DNA from 2 places in the Paeniglutamicibacter sp. MACA_103 genome. Region 2 is predicted to be linked to the other one. Evidence: predicted binding sites of a transcription regulator. Region 2 holds the regulator's gene; the other holds the start of a gene.
What was found. Region 2 encodes HrcA, which represses chaperone genes, less so after heat shock. Its sites were predicted from a motif close to TTNGCACTCGNNNNNNNCGAGTGCNAA; they were not measured.
Positions count from the first base shown of each region.

Region 1 (3,410 bases), on a different contig from region 2:
GGGGTGCCCGGAGGTATCGACAGGGGAGCCTGGTTGGGACCAAGCCCCCGAGTCGTTTCCGTTTCGCCCGGTCCCGTTCCCCCCGTTAACGCCGCAAGCCGCCTTCCCGCATGGTGTTCCGTCCTCCCAAGGGAAGGAACGGTACACCGCGGGAAAGCGGCTCACGGTCTCAGCTAGGTACTGCTAACGCACGAGGCGATGTGTGGCAGGGGGATTAGAATCCGCCCATGCCGCCCATGCCGCCCATGTCGTCGCCACCCGGTGCTGCTGCGCCGGCCGGAACCGGCTTGTCGGCGACAACGGCTTCGGTGGTCAGGAACAGACCGGCAATGGAGGCGGCGTTCTGCAGGGCAGAGCGCGTGACCTTTACCGGGTCGTTCACGCCTGCTGCCAGCAGGTCGACGTACTCACCGGTGGCGGCGTTCAGGCCGTGACCGGCCGGCAGGCCCTTGACCTTGTCGGCGACAACGCCCGGCTCCAGGCCGGCGTTGAAGGCGATCTGCTTCAGCGGCGCTTCGATGGCAACGCGAACGATGTTCGCACCGGTTGCCTCGTCGCCCGTCAGCTGCAGCTTGGCGAATGCGGTTGCGCCGGCCTGGATGAGGGCCACGCCGCCACCGGCGACGATGCCTTCCTCGACGGCTGCCTTGGCGTTGCGCACTGCATCTTCGATGCGGTGCTTGCGCTCCTTGAGCTCAACCTCGGTTGCGGCACCGGCCTTGATGACTGCAACGCCGCCGGCCAGCTTGGCCAGGCGTTCCTGCAGCTTCTCGCGGTCGTAGTCCGAATCGGAGTTCTCGATCTCGGCGCGAATCTGGTTCACGCGACCGGCGATCTCCTCGGCGTCGCCCGCACCCTCGACGATGGTGGTCTCGTCCTTGGTGACAACAACCTTGCGGGCGGAGCCCAGCAGGTCGATGGTGGCGTTTTCGAGCTTCAGGCCGATCTCCTCGGAGATGACCTGGCCACCGGTGAGGATGGCGATGTCGGCCAGCATGGCCTTGCGGCGGTCGCCGAAGCCCGGAGCCTTGACGGCGACGGACTTGAACAGGCCACGGATCTTGTTCACGATCAGGGTGGCAAGGGCTTCGCCCTCGATGTCCTCGGCGATGATCAGCAGCGGCTTGTTCGACTGCATGACCTTCTCAAGGATCGAAACCATGTCCTTGACGTTGGTGATCTTCGAGTTGACGATCAGGATGTACGGATCTTCAAGAACCGTTTCCTGGCGCTCGTTGTCGGTGACGAAGTAGGCCGAGATGTAGCCCTTGTCGAAGCGCATGCCCTCGGTGAGCTCAAGCTCGAGGCCGAAGGTGTTCGACTCCTCGACGGTGATGACACCTTCCTTGCCGACCTTGTCCAGTGCCTCGGCGATCAGGGCGCCGATTTCGTTGTCACCGGCGGAGATCGATGCGGTGGCGGCGATCTCTTCCTTGGTCTCGATTTCCTTGGCGGAAGCCAGCAGCTCGGCGGTGACGGCCTCGACGGCCTTCTCGATGCCGCGCTTCAGGGACAGCGGGTCGGCGCCGGCGGCAACGTTGCGCAGGCCTTCCTTGACCAGTGCCTGGGCGAGAACGGTGGCGGTGGTGGTGCCGTCGCCTGCGACGTCGTCGGTCTTCTTGGCAACTTCCTTGACGAGTTCCGCACCGATCTTCTCGTACGGATCCTCGAGCTCGATCTCCTTGGCAATGGAGACACCGTCGTTGGTGATCGTGGGGGCGCCCCACTTCTTTTCCAGAACGACGTTGCGTCCACGCGGGCCAAGGGTGACCTTGACGGCGTCAGCCAGGATGTTCAGGCCGCGCTCAAGGCCGCGGCGTGCTTCCTCATCAAATGCAATGATTTTGGCCATAGCGGCTTATGTCCTTTCGGGACGTTCATGCGTATCTACGACCTGAGGCAACGCCCGCGACGGACGAAGAATCCACGATGTCATGGGACGATCGCAAAAGCTTCTCGCTGCCTTGGTCAAGGACTCACTCAAACACCGCCCCGAAGCCGCAGGTATCCGCTCAAAACTTCGATCGAATTAGCAGTCGGGACGTGCGAGTGCTAATACAAATCTTGGCACTCAACCATCCGGAGTGCAAGCTGTGCGACTTTGCCATAAGCGTATTGCGGCGCGGCGCTCCCTAGCGGAAGTTGCTTCCCAGCACGATGGCGATGTTGCCGGGGATGTTGGCGCTTTGCATGACCGAGGTGATGCCGAGTTCCTCGGCCGCGGCCTCCGCGGTGGGCCGGTGGGTCTCGGAGCGGAAGTAGACCGTGGAGTACGTGACCTTCTTGGTCCAGTTCGAAGCGACGACATTGCTGAAACCGGCGTTCTGCAGTTCCGTGCGCGCCTTGCCGGCAAGGCCGCCGACCGTCGCCCCGTTGTAGACGCCCATGGCCATGGAAGAGTCCACGTCTTCAGCCAGGGGGGTTTCGCTGGCCTCGGTGGAGGAGCCTGCTTCGCTGGAGTCGGCGGACTCGGCCGATTCGCTTTCGGCCGGCTTTTCGCTGGCCTCGGACTTGGACGGCGATTCCGACGCCTCGGACGGCGCAGTGGCTTCCTGCGTGCCCGAGGAGCTGGCGGCAACGGATGCCGGGTCGCTCGGGGTGCCCGTGAGCTTGGGCAGGACCATGAAGGAGAAGAGTCCCACCACCAGGGCAATCGCCCCGAAGACCATCAGCCAACGCAAGCCGGATCGGGCCCCGCCCACGGATGCGGCGGCAGCCCAGCCGTTTTCGCGGTGCGATCCGCTACGGTTGCTGAACTCTGGGACGCGATCAAATTCATCGCGCGGATAGTTGGTCATGCCCGTCCTCGGTGATGTGGCTTGCAGTGTGGGCATGCGCGCGTGCGGGAATGCAAGCGCGGCCGGGCCCCGAAACGCCCGACGTGCGTTGCAATCATGCCTCGGTTCCGAGACGTTTCTCCGACCGAGCGCGATGCCTCGTCGATCTGAGTCTACGCAATCGCTTGACCAGCATGGGGTCATGGGCCAGCGCCGCGTCCGTGTCGATGAGCGTATTCAGCAGCTGGTAGTAGTTGGTGGGCGAGATGGAAAACATTTCCGAGATGGCCTGCTCCTTGGCCCCCGCATACTTCCACCACTGGCGTTCCAGCGCGAGAATCCGCTGGGAACGCTCGTCCAGCCCGCTGGATTCGTCAAGCTCGAACTCGAGCCCAAGTGCCTCGGATGACATTGCACTTCCCTCAACAATCCGGTTCCCCGGTTCACGGTGAACCACCGGGCAATCTGCCCCAACTGTAACTATTCTAACGTGTCGCACCCACGGACCGTTTGCCCATCCGGCTGGGCATCTGCCCACAATGTATGTCATGGACACCCGCGAAACGCCCCTCTTCGAGCTCCCCGAGCCGACGCCCGACACCACCGCCTTCCCCTTCGGCCGCGGGCTCGCCG
Region 1 covers NZ_JBIXLN010000010.1:38,689-42,098, reverse strand. The annotation lists gene groL (chaperonin GroEL) at 215-1,852, opposite strand; gene ACIPVK_RS06670 (LytR C-terminal domain-containing protein) at 2,133-2,798, opposite strand; gene ACIPVK_RS06665 (DUF3263 domain-containing protein) at 2,893-3,189, opposite strand; gene ACIPVK_RS06660 (uracil-DNA glycosylase) at 3,326-3,410, shown strand, end outside.
Region 1: a site for HrcA is predicted at 2,030-2,056, ahead of groL (chaperonin GroEL). Genes of this name have one in related genera too.

Region 2 (3,410 bases):
CGCCACGAGGTGGTCTACCAGGATGCCGAGCTTGCGCTGCGGGGACGGGGCGAAGGCGCGGATGGCCCCGGCCAGGTCGTCGACGCCGTGCAGCGGTTCGACGACGATGCCCTCCACGCGCAGGTCGTGGCCCCAGACCTTTTCCACCAGCTGGGCATCGTGCTTGCCCTCCACCCAGATCCGGCTGGCGCGGGCGGTGCGTGCCTTCAGCTCGGTGACCATGCGCGAGCCCGAGGCGCTGCGGGCGGTACCCCGGGCAGCCGGGGGAGCGGCGGCGGGCTCGATGATTTCCACCGGCTCGCCCTCGAGCAGGAAGCCGAAGCCGGCGCGGAAGGACTTGGTGCGTCCGCGCCGGTCCTCCAGGACCATCACGCGCATGCCGCCGGACTTCTCGGTCCGGACCACCTCGCCGACCCACCCGCTTTCCACGTCCTCCAGCACCAGTCCGCGCGCCAGCGGGACCTTGCGCAGAACGCGTTTCTTGGGGGCGCTGATGTCCTGGGCGCCCCAGCCGTGGTTGCTCATTGTGTCACTTTCGCCTAGTGGTCAACAGGTCCCGGGCCGATGCACGCGGCGGCGCCCTGCGCCAAGGCGCGGGCCTCGTGTGGTGCCGCGAGGGGCCGGTGTGTCGAACGCGGCATCGCGGCCAAGGACCAAACCATGCTAACAAGCGATCCGAATCGTATTAGACTTAGCAGTTGAACGTGTCGAGTGCCAATGCGCGCTTCACACGCCCCGGCGCCCGGCCGGTGCGTGGGCAGCGCCCCCTTGACCATGGTGATCCGGCTTGTCGGGAGAGGTGAGAATGACCGAACCGCGTCGGCTCGAAGTCCTTCGAGCCATCGTTGAAGACTACGTGCAGTCCCGCGAGCCGGTTGGTTCGCGGGCGCTGCTCGAGCGCCACGACCTTGGCGTGTCCGCCGCGACGATCCGCAACGACATGGCATCGCTGGAGGAAGAGGGGCTCATCGTTGCCCCGCACACCTCTTCCGGGCGGATCCCCACGGAAAAGGGCTACCGGCACTTCGTCGACCAGATCGGCGACATCAAGCCGCTCTCGGGAGCCGAACGGCGCGCCATCGCGGCGCTGCTCGAGGGCTCCCACGACGTCAACGACGTGCTGGAAAACACCGTGCGGCTGCTGGCCAACATCACCCGCCAGGTCGCGCTGATCCAGGTCCCGCACTATTCCAATGCCACCGTGCGCCACATCGAGCTGGTCGGCCTGGGCGCCGGGCAGACGCTGGTGGTGCTCATCGCCTCCAGCGGCAAGGTCGAACAACGCGTGATCCTGCTCCCGCCCTCGGTGGGGGAGGAGGACCTGCAGCGGCTGCGCGCGGTGCTGCTGGCGGCATTGGACGCCAAGCCGATTTCCGACGTCGCCAGGCTCGCCCACGGCGTGCCGGAGACGATTGAGCCGCGCCTGGCCCCGGCGGCCCGTGCCCTGGGCGAGGTCCTGGGTGCCCTGGCACGCAACAGCTCGGTGGACAGGATCCTCACCGCCGGCACCGCGAACCTGGCCCGCGCCAACAGGGACTTCCCGCTGAGCATCACCCCGGTGCTGGAGGCGCTCGAGGAACAGGTGGTGCTCCTGCGCCTCTTCTCCGAACTCGAGCAGGACGCCCACGGGATCGCCGTGGGCATCGGCACGGAAAACCAGTACGGCGCGCTGACCGAGGCCTCGGTGGTCGCCACCGGATACGGACCAGGGGAGCAGGCCATGATCGGCGTGCTGGGCCCGACCCGGATGAACTACCCCACCTCGATGGCCGCGGTCCGCGCCGTCGCCCGATATCTTTCCCGAATCCTGGCCGGCTAATGCGGGTCGAAACACATTTTGTGAAGTACGAAAGGACACAGCGAGCACTGTGAGCACCCATTACGAAGTCCTGGGCGTCAGCAAGGACGCCACCGGCGAGGAAATCAAGAAGGCCTACCGCAAGCTGGCCCGCAAGCTGCACCCGGACGTGAACCCCGGGGACGATGCCAGTGAGAAGTTCAAGCTGGTCACCCGCGCCTACGAGGTCCTCTCCGATGCCGACAAGCGCGCCAACTACGACGCCACGGGCAACGAGAACGGCACCGGGCAGACCGGCTTCGGCGGAGGCGGCGGATTTGGCGGGGGCGGCGGCTTCGGCGACATCTTCGAGCAGTTCTTCGGCGGCGGCGGGGCCCAGGGCCCGGCCTCGCGCACCCAGCGCGGCCGCGACGCCTTGATCACCGCCACCATCGACCTGGCCGACGCGGTGGCCGGGACGGTCTACCCGCTGGAGATGGAAACGGCAGTCACTTGCAAGACCTGCGAGGGCAGCTGCTGCCGTCCGGGCACCTCCCCGGTCACCTGCACCATCTGCCACGGCGCCGGACAGGTCCAGCGCCCGGTGCGCTCGTTCCTGGGCCAGATGATGACGGTGGAGACCTGTGCCGCCTGCCGCGGCTTCGGCACCACCATCGAAGACCCCTGCATCGACTGCAACGGCCAGGGCCGCATCCGCGAGCGCATCTCCAAGCAGTTGAAGGTTCCCGCGGGCGTTGCCAGCGGCACCCGCATCCACCTGGCGAGCCAGGGCGAGGCCGGTCCCGGCGGCGGACCCAACGGCGACCTCTACGTCGAGATCGAGGTCCGCCGGCACAAGATCTTCGAACGTGACGGCGTGGACCTGCATGCACGCATGAACGTGCCGATGACCGCCGCGGCCCTGGGCGCGGACCTGGACCTGGAGACCTTCGACGGTGCCCAGGTCATCGAGGTCGAATCCGGTGCCCAGTCCGGCGACACCGTCCGCCTTCCGGGCCTCGGCGTCCCGCGCCTGCGCGGCGGCAAGCGCGGGGACATCATCGTGCACCTGCAGGTCGAGACCCCGACCAAGGTCGATGCCGCGCAGCGCGAGCTGCTCGAGCAGCTGGCCAAGCTCCGCGGCGAGGAATTCGCCGAGGGACGCATGGAAAACAGCGGCGGCATGTTCTCGCGGCTGCGCGGGAAGCTGGGCAACCTGGGCGCATGAGCAACCAGTGCTTCTTCCTGGCTCCCGGTGAGCTTGCCGACGCGCACGTGGGCGCCGAATTGCGGCTGGAGGGCCCCGAGGGCCACCATGCGGTGACGGTCAAGCGGGTGCGCGCCGGCGAAACGATCGACCTGGTTGACGGTTCCGGGGTGCGGGCGACCGCCGAGGTCACCGCGACGCAGAAGGCCGCGCTGGACGCTACCGTGCGCGCCCTGGAATCCGAGGCGCTGCCGCCGGTGGCCATCACCCTGGTGCAGGCGCTGGCCAAGGGGGACCGGGACCTCCAGGCGGTCGAATCGGCCGTCGAGTTGGGCATCGACGCCGTACGGCCCTGGCAATCGGACCGCGCCATCGTGCGCTGGAACGACGCGAAGGCCGCCAAGGCCTTGGCCAAGTGGGAGGGCA
Region 2 covers NZ_JBIXLN010000015.1:21,703-25,112, reverse strand. The annotation lists gene ACIPVK_RS09110 (DUF3097 family protein) at 1-525, opposite strand, end outside; gene hrcA (heat-inducible transcriptional repressor HrcA) at 806-1,819, shown strand; gene dnaJ (molecular chaperone DnaJ) at 1,869-3,005, shown strand; gene ACIPVK_RS09095 (16S rRNA (uracil(1498)-N(3))-methyltransferase) at 3,002-3,410, shown strand, end outside.